Regions from separate parts of the Rhizobium sp. P1_E6 genome, predicted to be linked through region 1. Evidence: predicted binding sites of a transcription regulator. Region 1 holds the regulator's gene; each other region holds the start of a gene.
The links. Region 1 encodes LexA, which represses DNA repair genes until DNA is damaged. Its sites were predicted from a motif close to TGTTCNNNNTGTGTTCNG; they were not measured.
Positions count from the first base shown of each region.

Region 1 (4,212 bases):
CAGCAGCCACCAGAAGATCAGTCTGGCGAGACAGGAAGGCCGGTATCTGCAGGATATCAACGACCTTCGCTACTTCGGCGCATTGTTCTTCGCTGTGAATGTCGGTGAGAACCGGAATGCCGAGTTCCTTCTTGAGATCAGCGAATACTTCCAGCCCCTTCTCAAGGCCGACACCGCGTTTGCTCGACAACGAAGAGCGATTGGCCTTGTCGAAAGACGTCTTGTAGACAAGCCCTATGCCGAGCTTGGCGCACAGTTCCTTCAATGTGCCGGCCACCATGAACGCATGGTCGCGGCTTTCCATTTCGCAGGCGCCGGCGATCAGCGACAAGCGGCCGGTATTGGAGAAGGTGACCTTACCGGCGCCCTCGCCGACCGTCACCTGGGAATTGGTATTGGAGCTCATGATGTTTCCTCGAAGGCGAAGAGCACGCCCTGGCCGGGCGCGGGCTTCACCAGAATACGGTTGCCCTTGCGTGTATAGGTCACCCCGTTAGCAGCCAAATGCGCTTCTGTCACGGCAAGATCGCCCGCATGGAAAAGGATCGCCCGCCCACGCAGGCCGCGATCGGTGTCCGGCGTCGCCAGATCGAAATAGGCCTCCAGACCCGCCGGGTTCATCAGACTGATTTTTGTGTTTGCCAGAGCAACTCTCACCCCAAAACCGGTCTCATCTGCGGCGTCGGCTCTTGCCACGCCACGGACGAATTCGCCGAAGGCCGAAGGCTCGGGCGCGGCTAGAACTATCTCGGCAATTCCGGTTACGCCGTTGACGTGAGCTTCGAGCGCGCTGCGGTCAGCAGGGAGCGGATTGACGCGCTCGACGGCGAAGAGAAAGAAATCCGGTGCCCGGAGGTCACCGGCGAAGGCGAGCCGGAAGCCGGCAATGCTCTCCGTGCCATCCGGCATTTTCACGGGACGTTCGAACTGCAACACAGAACCAGCGCTAATGCCGCCTTTAACGAATCGAGCATGTTCATGCTTTGCATCCGCGGCACTGAAGGCGATAGCAGACAGGCCCTCGCTGCCGCAGCGAAAACGAAAGGCCTGATCGCGGGCTGTGAAGACATTGCCATCACGCGCCGTCCTGTCGCTCTCCTCGACACTGGCGACGCCGAGCGGCTCGAGATAGCTCCTGTCGGCGAAGAAAACGCAGGCATTTTCCGTACCGAAGGGATGGCGCGCGTCCGGAGCGACGGTGAAGCCCAGCTTGCCTAACCTCTCGCGTGCAAGGGCGATATCGGTAACCGGCAAAACGAGATGATCGATCGCAAGCGTGTCTTGGGTCATCAGCTACTCTCCAGCAATCACAAGGAGATGTGCTTCAACAAGCCTTACGAAGCAAGGCCGGACGGGCCGGGCGCCGACAAAAATAAAATTCTCAACACAATGGGGAGAAATTTTACGAAAATTTAGCCACTTGCGGAACACATATGGAACATATAGTGTCCGTTCTGGATTTGTTTCAATACTGGGGTCACACGCCGATGCTCACGCGCAAACAACAGGAACTTCTTCTTTTCATTCATGAAAGGATGAAGGAATCCGGCGTTCCGCCATCTTTCGACGAGATGAAGGACGCCCTGGATCTGGCCTCGAAATCCGGCATTCATCGGCTGATCACGGCGCTCGAAGAACGCGGCTTCATTCGCCGGCTTCCGAACCGGGCGCGTGCGCTCGAAGTCATCAAGCTGCCGGAAGCCTACAGCTCGAGCCTACAGCCAAGGCGCGGCTTTTCACCAAGCGTCATCGAAGGCAGCCTCGGCAAGCCGCAACCTGTTGCGCCTCCCGCCGCGGCAAAGTCAGCACCTGCGGCCGACAACGGCAATTCGGTTTCCGTGCCGGTCATGGGGCGCATCGCTGCCGGCGTGCCGATTTCGGCAATCCAGAACAACACCCATGACATCACCGTTCCCGCCGATATGCTTGGCTCCGGCGAACATTATGCGCTCGAAGTTCGTGGCGACTCGATGATCGAAGCCGGCATCTTCGATGGCGATACCGTCATCATCCGCAACGGTAGCACGGCCAATCCGGGTGACATCGTCGTCGCACTCGTCGATGAAGAGGAAGCGACGCTCAAGCGCTTCCGCCGCAAGGGCGCATCGATTGCGCTCGAAGCCGCAAACCCCGCTTACGAGACCCGCATTTTCCCGCCGGATCGCGTCAAGGTCCAGGGCAAGCTCGTCGGCCTCATTCGTCGCTATCACTGACCGGTGACCGGTCAACATCAGCGAATGTGTCGCTACGCCAGTCATAGGCACGGTGGCGCATCCAGGGCCGTGGTAATGCGTCGAATGTAGCGGCAACCGCAACTCCGCCATCTGTGAAACGAAGCTCGATCGAGCCTGTCTTGCGCAATGTTTCGCCGGTAAAGAGCAGAGCTCCGGATCGGCAGCCGTCAAGACGCAGACGGACAGGGGTGACGACGATATCGGCCGTATCGCAGGCAGGGCCCAGATAGGCTGCATTGTCGATAACCGTCAGTTTCTTTCCATTGCCGAGCATGATGGCGCACCAGGCACCTTTCAGGCACGAGAACCGTGACGGCGAACCGATCGCGACACGTCTTATCGATTCTCTGGCTTCATTCTGTTGATCCCGCGAGAGCTGCAGTCTTTTGCCTTCGGGCGCAGTGGGCCTGTTGGCAGCTTCCAGCATGACTGGCTTCCTGTGCTCTTCGATGGCAAGCGCCCGCTGCCATTGTTCGAAGATGAAGGCGGGTGGCTTTTCGCGGTTCGAAGCTATCGCCTCTCCATCGACAACAGCAACGAGGCTACCGTCTTCGGCAATGGCGATGTCGGGCATTGCCTCTGATGGCAGCGCCGCGACAGCAAGCGTGGAGAGAGCGACGATTGCCGTTCCGATATGCCGCAGTCGAGTTCTGAGGAGGGTCAGCAGCAGAAAACCGAAAACAGCCGTCGGGAAGTACCAACCCGGCAAACGGCCCACATCGATATTGCCACCCCAGCTCGATACCGTCTTTGCGATTGTAATCACCAGATCCAGCCCGAAGCCTGCCACATGCCATGCCCAGCCGTCCAGGCCAAAGGGCATCAGCAGCATCGCCAGCATCCCAGCCGGCATGACGATGAAGGAAATCACCGGCATGGCCGCGAGATTTGCCGGCAGGCCATAGGCTGTCAGCCGGTGGAAATGCTCGATCGAAAACAGCGCGGTAGAGAAGCCGCCAATCAGCGACGTCAGGAAAATGCCACCAAAGAAACCGCCGACCACGAAGAGGGGCTTCATGACCGGCAGGTTGGCAAAGACATTCTCCCACATCGGCCGGCCTTTCCAGAGATCGTAGCCGGCGACCAGGGCAAGTGTTGCGGCAAAGGACATCTGGAAGCTCGGCCCCAGCACCTCCGATGGCGAGATCGCAAGGATCACAAGAGCGGATAGCGCCACGTTTCTGAGGCTGATCGATGGCCGGTCAAAGAAGACGGCAACCAGCATGATGGCCATCATGATGAAGGCACGTTCGGCGGAGACGGCAAAGCCGGAGATCAGATAGTAGGCCGTCACCGCCGCGAGCGCACCGGCCGCCGCGATTTTCTTGGTCGGCCACGCCTGGGCAATGCCGGGAAAAAGGCTAAGGACGACGCGCAGGCCGACAAAAAAGATGCCGGCGGAAAGCGCCATATTGAGACCGGAGATCGCGACGATATGGGCAAGGCCGGACTGCCGCAGCGCGTCCGTCGTGTCATCCGAGATCGCCCGTCTCTCGTCGGTGACAAGCGAAGCGGCAAAGGCGCCGGTATCGCCCGGCAGGGTGGAGCGTATGCGATCGCCGATGCCACTCCTGAGGCGATAGAGCCATTCGAGTGTCGCCTCACCGACCGAGCCCGCTTGCTGTGGCTGCAAGGCAAGCTTTTTCGGCGCGCCATAGAAAAAGCCGTTGGCGCCGATGCCGTCAAAATAGGCACTGAAAGCAAAATCATTCAGGTGGGGAAGTGCGGGGCCTGCCGGAGGCGTGAGACGCGCCCTGCCCTCGATGACGTCGCCAAGCTCGAAAGGCTGCGCGGCGCCTCTCACGAGCACTGTAATGCGTTTAGGCGGACGCTTGATCTGCGGCGCGTCTGTTCCGGTGACGTCAAGAATGTAACGCCAGCGCCCCCGCCCGTCGCCTTCGCGGCGCTCGATCCTGCCTGTTACCGTTGTCGTTACGGCTGAATCGAGGATCAGGGTCTGCGCCCGCCATGTTTCGAC
Region 1 covers NZ_JBFUBG010000028.1:2,895-7,106, reverse strand. Annotated here, with positions in the region: gene kdsA (3-deoxy-8-phosphooctulonate synthase) at 1-406, opposite strand, end outside; gene AC1D35_RS15945 (VOC family protein) at 403-1,290, opposite strand; gene lexA (transcriptional repressor LexA) at 1,488-2,213, shown strand; gene AC1D35_RS15935 (ComEC/Rec2 family competence protein) at 2,194-4,212, opposite strand, start outside.

Region 2 (4,212 bases), on a different contig from region 1:
CAGACGTCGCAGGTGACGTAGACATCAGGCAGGAAATGCATCTCGATCTTGATGACGCCGTCGCCCTGGCATGCCTCGCAGCGGCCGCCCTTGACGTTGAAGGAGAAGCGGCCCGGCTGATAACCGCGCGCTTTCGCCTCCGGCAGACCGGCAAACCAGTCGCGGATCGGTGTGAAGGCGCCGGTATAGGTCGCCGGGTTCGAACGCGGCGTGCGACCGATCGGCGACTGATCGATGTCGATCACCTTGTCGATATGCTCAAAGCCATCGATGCGATCGTGATCGGCAGGGATTTCACGCGCACCCATGACGCGACGCGCCGCCGACTTGTAAAGCGTCTCGATCAGGAAGGTGGACTTGCCGCCGCCCGAAACACCCGTCACCGCCGTAAAGACGCCGAGCGGAATTGCCGCCGTGACATTCTTCAGATTGTTGCCGCGGGCGCCGACGACCTTGATCTCCTTGCCCTTCTTCGGCTTGCGGCGTTCGTCGGGCAGGGTCACGCCAAGTTCGCCGGAGAGATATTTCCCGGTCAGCGACTTCGGATTGGCCATGATTTCTTGCGGCGTGCCATGCGCCACTACCTGGCCGCCATGCACGCCGGCTGCCGGGCCGATATCGACCACATCGTCGGCCGTCAGGATCGCGTCCTCGTCATGCTCTACGACGATGACCGTGTTGCCGATGTCGCGCAGGTGCTTCAGCGTGTCGAGAAGCCGTGCATTGTCGCGCTGGTGCAGGCCGATCGACGGCTCGTCGAGTACATAGAGAACGCCGGTCAAGCCGGAGCCGATCTGCGAGGCAAGCCGGATACGCTGGCTTTCACCGCCTGACAGCGTACCGGAATTGCGTGACAGGCTGAGATATTCGAGGCCTACATCGTTCAGGAACCGCAAGCGGTCGCGGATTTCCTTGAGAATCCGCACGGCAATCTCATTCTGCTTGGCGTTGAAGGTCGCCGGCAGCGTCTCGAACCAGTCGCGAGCGATGCGGATCGACATCTGGGTGACTTCGCCGATATGCAGCTTGTTGATTTTCACGGCGAGCGCCTCAGGCTTCAGGCGATAGCCGTTGCAGGACGGGCAGGGGGCTGCCGACATGAAGCGCTCAATATCCTCGCGCGCCCAGGCGGAATCCGTTTCCTTCCAGCGCCGTTCGAGATTGGGCACGATGCCCTCGAAATTCTTCGAGGTCGTGTAAGTGCGTGCGCCGTCGGCATAATGGAATTCGATCTTCTCCTCGGTGCCGTTCAGGATGACATCCCTGGCCTTTTCGGGGAGATCGTTCCAGCGGCTGCCGAGCTTGAAGCCGAAATGCTTGCCGAGCGCTTCGAGCGTCTGGTTGTAGTAGGGCGAGGTCGACTTGGCCCAGGGCGCGATGGCGCCGTCGCGCAGCGTGCGCTCAGGCTCAGGCACGATCAGATCAGGGTCGATCTTCTGCTGTGAGCCGAGACCGTCGCAGGTCGGGCAGGCGCCGAAGGGATTGTTGAACGAAAAGAGCCGTGGCTCGATCTCCGGAATGGTGAAGCCGGAAACCGGGCAGGCAAACTTTTCCGAAAACAGCACACGCTCATGCGTCTCGTTGAGCGACTTGTTGGCCGAGCCGCCGGCCGAGGTTTCTTCGGGCGGAAGCGGCTTGTCGGCGAATTCGGCAACGGCAAGGCCGTCGGCGAGCTTCAGCGCCGTCTCGAAACTGTCGGCAAGGCGCGATGCCATATCCGGCCGTACGACAATACGGTCGATGACAATGTCGATATCGTGCTTGTACTTCTTGTCGAGAACAGGCGCATCGGCGATCTCGTAGAACTGGCCGTCCACCTTGACGCGCTGGAAGCCCTTTTTCATGAGCTCCGCCAGCTCTTTCTTGTACTCGCCCTTACGTCCGCGGATCATCGGCGCCAATATATAAAGACGCGTGCCTTCCTCGAAAGCCAGCACCCGATCGACCATCTGGCTGACCGTCTGGCTTTCGATCGGCAGGCCCGTCGCAGGCGAGTAGGGAACGCCGACGCGCGCAAACAAGAGGCGCATATAGTCGTAGATTTCCGTAACCGTGCCGACCGTCGAGCGTGGATTGCGCGAGGTCGTCTTCTGCTCGATCGAGATCGCCGGCGACAGCCCGTCGATCTGGTCGACATCGGGCTTCTGCATCATTTCCAGGAACTGGCGCGCATAGGCCGAAAGGCTTTCGACATAGCGGCGCTGTCCCTCGGCATAGATCGTGTCGAAGGCAAGCGAGGACTTGCCGGATCCGGAGAGGCCGGTCATGACGATGAGCTTGTTGCGCGGCAGATCGAGGTCGATGCCCTTCAGATTATGCTCACGCGCGCCACGGATGGAGATCGTCTTCAGTTCGCTCATCGTCTCTGCTTCAAGTCGTTTGGGGGAATAACAGCCCTTATGTAGTGATGCCGGTGGGCGAGTCGAGGCTGAATGTCCGGAACAACAAAGGTTTTCGATTCTGTTGACAGGATCATAGCGAATAAATAGAACAAATAAAGAACAAAATTCCTTGTGGATTAAGCGGGGCTGGATGCGCACCGCTTGTCCTCTATGGTTTAGAGTATGTCGATGGTTTTGAACGCCGCCGGTCAGGGCGGCAGTAAGGTGAAATGATATGGCTGGCAGTGTGAACAAGGTAATTCTGATCGGAAACGTGGGCGCCGACCCCGAAATCCGCCGCACGCAGGATGGCCGGCCGATCGCCAACCTCCGCATCGCGACGTCTGAAACATGGCGCGACCGCAATTCCGGCGAGCGCCGCGAAAAGACAGAATGGCACACCGTAGTGGTCTTCAACGAAGGCCTCTGCAAGGTCGTCGAGCAATATGTGAAGAAGGGCGCCAAGCTATATATCGAAGGCGCGCTGCAGACCCGCAAGTGGCAGGACCAGACTGGCGCCGACCGCTACTCGACGGAAGTCGTGCTGCAGGGCTTCAATTCGACGCTGACGATGCTCGACGGGCGCGGAGGTGAGGGCGGCGGTGCTGGCTCCGGCTTCGGCGGCGGCCGTGGCGGCGACGATTTCGGTGGCGGCGGTTATGGCGACGATTACGGTGCGCCGGCGCAGTCATCCGGCGGTGGCCGTAGCGGTAGCGGTGGTGGACGTAGTGGCGGAAGCAGCGGCGGCGGTAGTAGTGCCGGCGGCGGCAACTTCTCGCGTGATCTCGACGACGACATTCCGTTTTGATCGGTCTTGTTCAGTAGTCTTGCAAACGGCGCCCAAGGGCGCCGTTTTCATGTCGGTGTGGCGCTGATCAGGTTGAGCGCCGATTTTGCCCCATCGATAACGAACTGGGCGGCAAGCGCTGCCAGGATGACTCCGAGAAGGCGGGTCAGGATTGCCCGGCCCGTGACGCCGAGGAAGCGGTCTAGCCGGTCGGCGAGGAAAAGCACCACCAACGTGATCAGCAAGCAGGCCGCGATAACGCCGATCAGTTGCGCCCGCTCGACGGTGGAGGGAAGGGTGCCTCCCAGCAGGATCGTCGCGGAAATGGCGCCCGGCCCGGCAATCAGCGGCAGTGCCAGCGGGAAGACGGCAATATTCTCGATATGATCCTTGGTAATCGCCACTTCCGTGGTCTTTTCCTTACGGTCCTGGCGCTTCTCGAACACCATTTCGAAAGCGATCCAGAACAGCAGCAGGCCGCCCGCCAGCCGGAAGGCACCGATGGAAATGCCGAGCACGCCGAGCACGCTGGAGCCGAACAGTGCGAAGACGGCTAGGATGATGAAGGCGATGGTCGAGCCGCGCAACGCCACCTGCTTGCGCTCCTGGCGGGTCATGCCGACAGTGAGACCGAGAAAGAGCGGGGCGAGCCCCGGCGGATCGATGGTGACGAGCAGCGTCGTAAACGCGTTGATCAGTTGGTCGGCGCTTGCCATCGCTTCTCCAAAACCCCATATAGATGCTTGTTTTTGATGATTGTGATGTGCGGCTTCCGATTTGGCAAATGCATGGTCGCTGATTGTCTCCTACCCACGGGCAAATGGCGCGATTTGCCCTCTTTCGACCGCAAAAGCCTGTTCAAAACCCCTGGCTAAATTGGCGCGGGAACAGGCTTTCCGCTATAAATCTTCAAGTGATTCTAGAAGAGAACGTGAACCGTTTTGACTGAGCAAACACCCCCCGGCGGCGGGAAGCTCCCGCCAGGCATCGAGCCCATCTCCATTATAGAGGAAATGCAGAGGTCGTACCTCGATTACGCGATGA
Region 2 covers NZ_JBFUBG010000002.1:196,784-200,995, reverse strand. Annotated here, with positions in the region: gene uvrA (excinuclease ABC subunit UvrA) at 1-2,360, opposite strand, end outside; gene AC1D35_RS02525 (single-stranded DNA-binding protein) at 2,617-3,189, shown strand; gene AC1D35_RS02520 (MarC family protein) at 3,237-3,884, opposite strand; gene gyrA (DNA gyrase subunit A) at 4,110-4,212, shown strand, end outside.
Region 2: the regulator LexA is predicted to act here: its motif matches at 2,487-2,504, upstream of uvrA (excinuclease ABC subunit UvrA).

Region 3 (4,212 bases), on a different contig from region 1:
AGCTGCGCATGGCGCATGGCGCGGCGCATGATGCGGCGCAGCACATAGCCGCGGCCTTCATTAGACGGCAGAACGCCATCGGCGATCAGGAAGGCCGAGGAGCGCAGATGGTCGGCGATGACGCGGTGGCTGGCACTGCCCTCAGCCTTAGCGCCCATCGTATCCTCGATGGTGGCGATCAATGTGCGGAACAGGTCGGTGTCGAACACGCTCTGGACACCCTGGAGAACGGCGGCCATGCGCTCCAGGCCCATGCCGGTGTCGATCGACGGACGCGGCAGCGGATTGCGAACGCCGGGCTCGGTCTGTTCGAACTGCATGAAGACGAGGTTCCAGAACTCCAGGAACCGGTCACCATCCTCTTCCGGCGAGCCGGGAGGGCCGCCCCAGACATTCTCGCCCTGGTCGATGAAGATTTCCGAGCACGGGCCGCAGGGGCCGGTATCGCCCATCTGCCAGAAATTGTCAGAGGTCGGGATGCGGATGATCTTGTCGTCGGAAAAACCGGCGATCTTCTTCCACAGCGTCGCGGCTTCCTCGTCTTCGGAATAGACGGTCACCAGCAGACGGTTCTTCGGAAGGTCGAAGCCTTCGGTGACGAGCTTCCAGGCAAGCTCGATCGCATTCTCCTTGAAATAGTCGCCGAAGGAGAAATTGCCGAGCATTTCGAAGAAGGTCAGATGGCGCGCGGTATAGCCGACATTGTCGAGGTCGTTATGCTTGCCGCCGGCGCGCACGCATTTCTGCGAAGTCGTTGCCGTCGAATAGGGACGCTTTTCGAGACCGGTGAAGACGTTCTTGAACTGCACCATGCCGGCATTCGTAAACATCAGCGTCGGGTCGTTGCGCGGCACGAGCGGGCTCGATGAAACGATCTCATGGCCGTTCTTCTTGAAGTAGTCGAGGAAGGTCGACCGGATATCGTTCACACCGCTCATTTCATGCCCTTCGATGCTGCCAGCAGGCAGGTAAAACCAAATTCATCGGCTTTTATCGTTCGACCTTGCCACTGTCCAGCGAACAAACAAAACCGGCCGCATTCTCGTGAAGGAATGCGGCCGGTACGAATGTGCTTCAGTGGTCAGGGCGAATTACATGTCGCCGGCATCACCTGCATCGTCGCCGGCGTCAGGGCCGCCATTCTGTAGGAAGCGGTCGGCAATCAGGCCGGCGTTCTGGCGCAATGCCGTTTCGATCTCGCGGGCGAGATCCGGATTGTCGCGCAGGAAAGTCTTGGCGTTTTCGCGGCCCTGGCCGAGGCGCTGGCTGTTATAGGAGAACCAGGCGCCCGATTTCTCGACGATGCCGGCCTTGACGCCGAGATCGACGAGTTCGCCGGTCTTGGAGACGCCTTCGCCATACATAATGTCGAATTCGACCTGCTTGAAGGGAGGCGCCATCTTGTTCTTGACGACCTTGACGCGCGTCTGGTTGCCGATCACCTCTTCGCGCTCCTTGACCTGGCCGATGCGGCGGATGTCGAGGCGAACGGAGGCGTAGAACTTCAGCGCGTTACCACCAGTTGTCGTTTCCGGCGAACCGAACATGACGCCGATCTTCATGCGGATCTGGTTGATGAAGATCACCATGGTATTCGACTTGGAGATCGAAGCCGTCAGCTTGCGCAGCGCCTGGCTCATCAGGCGAGCCTGAAGGCCTGGCAGGCTGTCGCCCATTTCACCTTCGATTTCGGCGCGCGGCGTCAGTGCGGCGACCGAGTCGACGACGAGGACGTCGATGGCGCCGGAACGCACCAGCGTATCGGTGATTTCAAGCGCCTGCTCGCCTGTGTCCGGCTGGGAGATCAGGAGGTTCTGCAGATCGACGCCAAGCTTGCGGGCATAGACCGGATCGAGAGCGTGTTCGGCGTCGACGAAGGCGCAGATGCCGCCCTTCTTCTGGGCTTCGGCAATGGTCTGCAGAGCGAGCGTCGTCTTACCAGAGCTTTCCGGACCGTAGATTTCGACGATGCGGCCCTTCGGCAGGCCGCCGATGCCGAGCGCGATATCGAGGCTGAGCGAACCCGTGGAAACTGTTTCGATCTCGACGATGCTCTCGTTCGAACCGAGTTTCATGATCGAGCCCTTGCCGAACGACCGCTCGATCTGTGAGAGTGCCGCTTCGAGCGCCTTGCTTTTGTCCACCGATTTGTCCTCTACGAGCCGCAATGAATTCTGAGACATTCGATCCACCTTTAGGTTATTGACGCTGCTCAAGCAATGTCGCCGCTGATGCGAAGTTTGTACCTGATTTGTTCTTATTTCGCAATGGGGTTGCAAATAATTGAAAGAAAAAGGTAAAACGGCCTGTGTTCTATTTTTGTTTTATCGATGCAAAGCAACGGCTTAATAAGCCACCGGGGCTGAATGCGGGTATTTCGGAGCCTATTCGATTCGCTTTGGGAGAGCAGAAATGAGCGGCAAGATTCTCGTTCTCGGTGGCGCCCATATCGATCGTCGCGGCCGCATTGCCGGCGAGACGGCACCCGGCGCCAGCAACCCCGGGACATGGTTCGAGGAACCCGGCGGCGGTGGCTTCAATGCGGCCCGCAATCTGGCTCGACTCGGCTTCGACGTGACGATGATTTCGCCGCGCGGCGGCGACCCGATCGGCGAGACGGTGAGCGAGGCGGCCGACCTTGCGGGGATAGACGACCGCCCCTTCGTCTTCCTCGACCGCAAGACGCCGAGCTATACGGCGATCATTGAGAGGGACGGCAATCTGCTCATCGCGCTGGCGGATATGGAGCTCTACCGCTTCTTCGTGCCGCGGCGTCTGTCGATCCGCTGGGTGCGCGATGCCTTCGCCGCTACCGATTTCATTCTCTTCGACGCCAACCTGCCGGAGGAAACGGCAGCTGCGATCGTCGCAAGGGCAAAGGCGCTCGGCAAGCCGGTGGCGGCCATCGCCATCTCGCCGGCCAAGGTGGTGCGCCTCCTGCCCTGCCTCGACGGCATCGACTATCTCTTCCTCAACGAGGCCGAGGCTGCAGCCCTTGTCGGCCACCGGCCGGAGGATGCTGCCGCTTGGCCGTCCCTGCTCGGTGACATCGGCGTCAGCGGCGCGGTCGTCACCCGCGGCCAGCGCGAGCTCGTCGCCTTCAATGACCATCGTGCGCTCGTCCTACAGCCGCCGATCTCGGAGACAGTGGCCGATGTCACCGGCGCCGGAGATTCTCTGGCAGCCGGCACGCTCTCGGCCCTCATGCGTGGCCTGCCGCTGGAAGAAGCGGTGCGCCATGGCACGGCTGCAGCCGCCCTTACTGTCCAGTCACGGCACGCCGTGAACGAAAATCTCTCGCCGGATCTTATCCGCGACATGCTTTCGCTTGTCCCGGCGGCGAGAATTCTGCAATGAAGCGGCACCATCGATAAAGGGACACCGATCATGACCAAACCCATTTCGCCCCTGCTGCCGATCTCCTATTCGAAGGAAGTGGCCGCCGCCAAGCAGCGCGGCGCCCCGATCGTGGCGCTCGAATCGACCATCATCACGCATGGCATGCCCTACCCCGGCAATATCGAGATGGCGCGCAGCGTCGAATCGATCATCCGCGATCAGGGTGCGGTTCCCGCCACCATCGCTGTCATCCACGGCACACTTCATATTGGCCTTGAGGCCGCTGAGCTCGAGCAACTCGCCCAGGCGAAGGATGTCTTGAAGGTGTCGCGCGCCGATCTCGCCTTCGCCATCGCCGAGCGCCGCACGGGTGCGACGACGGTCGCCGCGACGATGATTGCGGCAGCGCGGGCCGGCATCAAGGTCTTTGCGACAGGCGGCATCGGCGGTGTCCATCGCGGTGCTGAAGAAACCTTCGATATCTCGGCTGATCTCGAAGAACTGGCCCGCACCGGCGTCATCGTCGTTTGCGCCGGCGCAAAGGCGATCCTCGATATTCCGAAGACGCTGGAAGTGCTGGAAACCCGCGGCGTGCCCGTCGTGACCTATGAGAGCGATGAATTCCCGGCCTTCTGGTCGCGCGCCTCGGGCATCCGCAGCCCGCTCACCCTGAACAGCCCGGCAGCGATCGCCAATTTCCAGACGACGCGCGAACAGCTCGGCATCGACGGCGGCATGCTGATCGCCAATCCGGTTCCGGAAGCCGACGAAATCGCCCGCGAGGAAATGGAAATCTACATCGAGCGCGCCCTCGACAGCGCCGAACGCGACGAAGTCACCGGCAAGGCGGTAACACCTTACCTGCTGAGCACG
Region 3 covers NZ_JBFUBG010000002.1:11,695-15,906, reverse strand. Annotated here, with positions in the region: gene alaS (alanine--tRNA ligase) at 1-938, opposite strand, end outside; gene recA (recombinase RecA) at 1,092-2,183, opposite strand; gene AC1D35_RS01595 (carbohydrate kinase family protein) at 2,413-3,357, shown strand; gene AC1D35_RS01590 (pseudouridine-5'-phosphate glycosidase) at 3,388-4,212, shown strand, end outside.
Region 3: the regulator LexA is predicted to act here: its motif matches at 2,310-2,327, upstream of recA (recombinase RecA).

Region 4 (4,212 bases), on a different contig from region 1:
GACTTGCTGATTTCTACATGCCCTTCTCGCGTCTGGAAGAGGCAGTCCAGCGTCTCTCGGATCTGCCTTTGGGAAGCTCGTCAGACGATGTCGACGCGGCGCTGCGCAATCTATCGGATCAGCCGGGCGAAGGCAGGCTGCAGGCCAATGCCACGATGATCGACCGCGCCTTCCGCTTCAGCCGTGTCGAGGACATCGCGTTGGCCCTCGCTCAGGAAGAGGGCGAGTTCGCAGCCGAAACCCGTCGCGTGATGCTCACACGCTCGCCGACCAGCCTCAAGCTCACCTTGCGGCTGCTGAGAGCCGGCCGCCAGAGCCGTACGCTCGGCGAATGCCTGGCCCGTGAGCTCAGCGCCTGCATGCAGATCCTGCATGGTGCGGATTTCTACGAAGGCGTCCGTGCGGCTGTTATCGACAAGGACCGTAATCCGAAATGGTCGCCGCCGGCAATCGCCCTGGTCAACGATGAAATGATCGGCCGTTTCTTCGAACCCGCCAAGCCACCGCTCGCGCTTTAGCGCCATCTGGTCAGGAGAGGCTCTAACGCCACATGCCGCGCATGCGTGCACCGACATCGATGCGCACCTGCCGCGCCTGCTGGGCCGCCGCCGTTTCCGCTTTGGCCTGCGGCCAGCCGCAGACCTCGAAGAACTGCAGCAGCGTCGCGGGAATGAAGCGGCTGCGTGACGCATAGACGTGCCGGTCGCCCTGCGAGTTCTGCCCATAGGTGAAAAAGCGTTGCGGCACGACGAGATCGAGGCTGTCCTTGGCGCGTGTCATCGCCACATAGAGCAGCCGCCGCTCCTCCTCTATTTCTGCCGTCGTGCCGACAGCGAGATCCGAGGGGATGCAGCCATCGATGACGTTCAGCATGAAGACCTTGGTCCATTCCTGTCCCTTGGCCGAATGGATGGTCGAGAGGATGAGATAGTCCTCGTCGAGCAGCGGCACGCCCGCCTGATCCGAGGTTGCGTCGGGCGGATCGAGCGTCAGTTCCGTCAGGAAGCGCTCGCGCGAAGCATAACCGCCGGCGATCTGCTCGAGCTGCACGAGATCGGCAAGCCGGGCGCTCGCATCCTCATGCAGCCTTTCAAGATGCGGCTCATACCATTTCCGCACCAGTTCGATCTCGGCAGGCCAGCCGGCCTTGCCGGTCTTCAGTTCCTGCATGGTGGACACGAACGAGGTCCAGTCGTCGCCCGAGCGCGGCGGCGCAGGCATGGTGGCGAGCGCCGTCACCGGGCTTGGGCCTTCTGCCATATGGTCCAGCACCTTCTGTGCCGTGGAAGGCCCGACCCCCGGCAGGATCTGCATCAGCCGAAAGCCCGCCACCCGGTCGCGCGGGTTCTGGGCAAAGCGTAATGCCGCCAGCATGTCTTTCACATGCGCGCTATCGAGGAATTTCAGCCCCCCGAACTTCACGAAGGGAATGTTGCGGCGGGTGAGCTCCACTTCCAGAGCGCCGCTATGGTGCGAGGCGCGGAAGAGGACGGCCTGGCTTTTCAGCTTCACGCCCTCTTCGCGATGGTCGAGAATCTTGTCGGCCACGTAGCGCGCCTGATCATTCTCGTCGCGCACCGTCACCAGCCGCGGCCGCTCCGGCGATTCCCGCTCCGTCCAGAGGTTCTTGGTGAAGCGCTCGGAAGCAAGGTCGATGACGGCGTTCGCCGCCGCAAGGATCGGCTGGGTCGAGCGGTAGTTGCGGTCGAGCGTGACGATATTGGCGGCCGGGCTGAACGACGCCGGAAAATCGAGAATGTTGCGCACTGTGGCCGCGCGGAAGGAATAGATCGACTGCGCATCGTCACCGACAACGGTCAGCCCATGCCCGGTTGGCTTGAGGGCAAGCAGGATCGAGGATTGCAGCCTGTTGGTGTCCTGATATTCGTCGACCAGCACATGGTCGAAGCGGCTGCCGATATCCTCTGATATCAGCGGTTCGGCCACCATCTGCGCCCAGTAGAGCAGCAGGTCGTCATAATCGAGCACGTTCTGGCTCTGCTTTGCCTCGACATAGCAGGCAAACAGCTCGCGAAGCTGCTTTTCCCAGGTCGCGCACCAGGGAAAGGCATCGCGCAGCACCAACGGCAGTTCCGCTTCCGAGTTTACCGCGCGGGAATAGATGGCAAGGCAGGTGCCCTTGGTTGGAAACCGGCTTTCCGTCTTGGAGAAGCCGAGCTCGTGGCGCACGAGGTTCATCAGGTCGGCACTGTCTTCCCGGTCATGGATGGAGAAGGCCGGGTCGAGGCCGATCTGCTCGGCATAATCGCGCAGCAGTCGTGCGCCTATGCCGTGAAACGTGCCACTCCAGGCCAGCGCATCTGCCATCATGCCGGAATTCTTGCCAAGGACCTCGCCGCAGATGCGCTCGACGCGCCGGCCCATTTCGGCAGCCGCCCGACGGGAAAAGGTCATCAGCAGGATGCGGCGCGGATCAGCACCCTTGAGGATCAGATGTGCTACGCGATGGGCAAGCGTATTCGTCTTGCCGGAGCCGGCGCCGGCAATGATAAGCAGCGGCCCCGCAATATGGCTGCCTTCGATGAGCGTGCCGTGCTCGACGGCCAAACGCTGCTGGGGGTTGAGCTTTTCGAGATACATCCAGCGGTCCGGTTGGCTCTCGCCGGAGAATCACCAGCGCGAGTGTTAGACGTTCCTTGAATGTTCTTGATTGCCGCTCCTGTCAAGCAGGCACGGGCTACCATTCACGACACCATCGGCCCGAAAATCGAGTTCGTTTTCGGAAAGCCAGATGCATCGGCCAATAGAGGTAGAGGGTCCTTTATGCGTCCAAATGGACGCACGGCGCTACTACGGAAAATCCGGCACGATCTGGCGCCGCACCAGCTTCAGGCTGCGGTCGGGCTGGAGTATGTAGGTTTCGTAAACGTGCTGGCCCTGCTGATCGTAGAAGTCGTTATGGACGACACTGCCGATCGGCGATTTCGTCAGCTTCGTGCGCGGCTGGCCGCCATAGGTGATGCTGCCGGGAATAGGCTCCAGCGCCGGCGCGTCAGCAGCCGAACAACCCGCCAGAAGAGCGGCGGCAAAAAGGGCCGGCAACTGAGCTTTCATCATCGTCTCCTCCAGCCGCAATCGCACAAAGCGGCTGCAAGACCATCAAGATCCAGGCGCCACCATACTCTCAACTTTGCTTCCAGCCAGCAGCGGCTGGCAACAAACGTCGTCTTCCGGCGTTAAGTCTGTATTAGCCAATGTCAGGAACGATCATGGTACTGCGCTTTCAAAGCTCGTTAGTCCACGAGGAAGCCTGCATGCAAGGCCACAACGCGGCTGCTACGCGCGCGTCCGTGGAAAGCGCCCTGCATGCCGCAGCCGACCTCGATGCGGCCGAAATTGTCGTCTCGACCCTCGGCTCCTACGTCATTCTCGAAGGTTTCGTGCGCAGGAAGGGCGATAGTGAGCGGGCACTGGCGATTGCCGAGGATATCGTCGGAAGCGGTTATGTGCATTGCCGCATGCTGCTCAGATAAATCACGTCTTCCCACAGGTATTCTCAAGGAACCAACTCCCCGTCTCGTGTGTTGAAATGCTGGATTTCAATGCTGGAGACAACAATGCAAACGCTGATACGCCTCTGGACCGCGGTCCTTCTTCTCGGATGCGGCGCCTTTGCCGGGTCCGCTTATGCTTCCCTTGAACCAGATACGAATTATTCGGTCTTGCCGAAGGACGAAATAGCGCTGAACGAATATACCAACGCCTCGCTCTGCGAGCCGTCTGCACCGCACTATCTGCCGTCCTTCATCCGCACGGCAGATGGCACAATCATCGGTGTTGGCTATATTCAAGTCGGTGACGAGAATACTTCTGACTGCTGATGGTATATTTGAAATTCCTGTCAGACGAGGCTCGTCTGTAGTCTCCCGTAGAGGGTGACGAGCCTCTAACCATCATCATGATGGCTGGCGTCGTTCTATTGATGAACGGATGAACGGCGCAATGCCTTTTGAGACAAAGCCCCGCACGAGCTCCATGCAGGGTTAAGTGAAAATTAAGCATTGCTCCGTTTCGGAACGGATCCGGCTTTTGCTGTCCGGTGTCGCCGCCGAAAGCTTAATGCACTTTAAGCTTTGCTTCCTCGGCCGCCGCCATGAACTCGGCGCGTGCTTCCTCGACGGTCTTGCGGCCATCAAGCGCGGCGCGGCAGGCGCTGCGTGCCTTCAGATATTTCAATCCGCGTGCGGCAGG
Region 4 covers NZ_JBFUBG010000006.1:75,455-79,666, forward strand. Annotated here, with positions in the region: gene AC1D35_RS05780 (enoyl-CoA hydratase/isomerase family protein) at 1-518, shown strand, start outside; gene AC1D35_RS05785 (ATP-dependent helicase) at 541-2,601, opposite strand; gene AC1D35_RS05790 (hypothetical protein) at 2,812-3,075, opposite strand; gene AC1D35_RS05795 (BON domain-containing protein) at 3,231-3,494, shown strand; gene AC1D35_RS05800 (hypothetical protein) at 3,579-3,842, shown strand; gene AC1D35_RS05805 (DUF982 domain-containing protein) at 4,078-4,212, opposite strand, start outside.
Region 4: the regulator LexA is predicted to act here: its motif matches at 2,652-2,669, upstream of AC1D35_RS05785 (ATP-dependent helicase).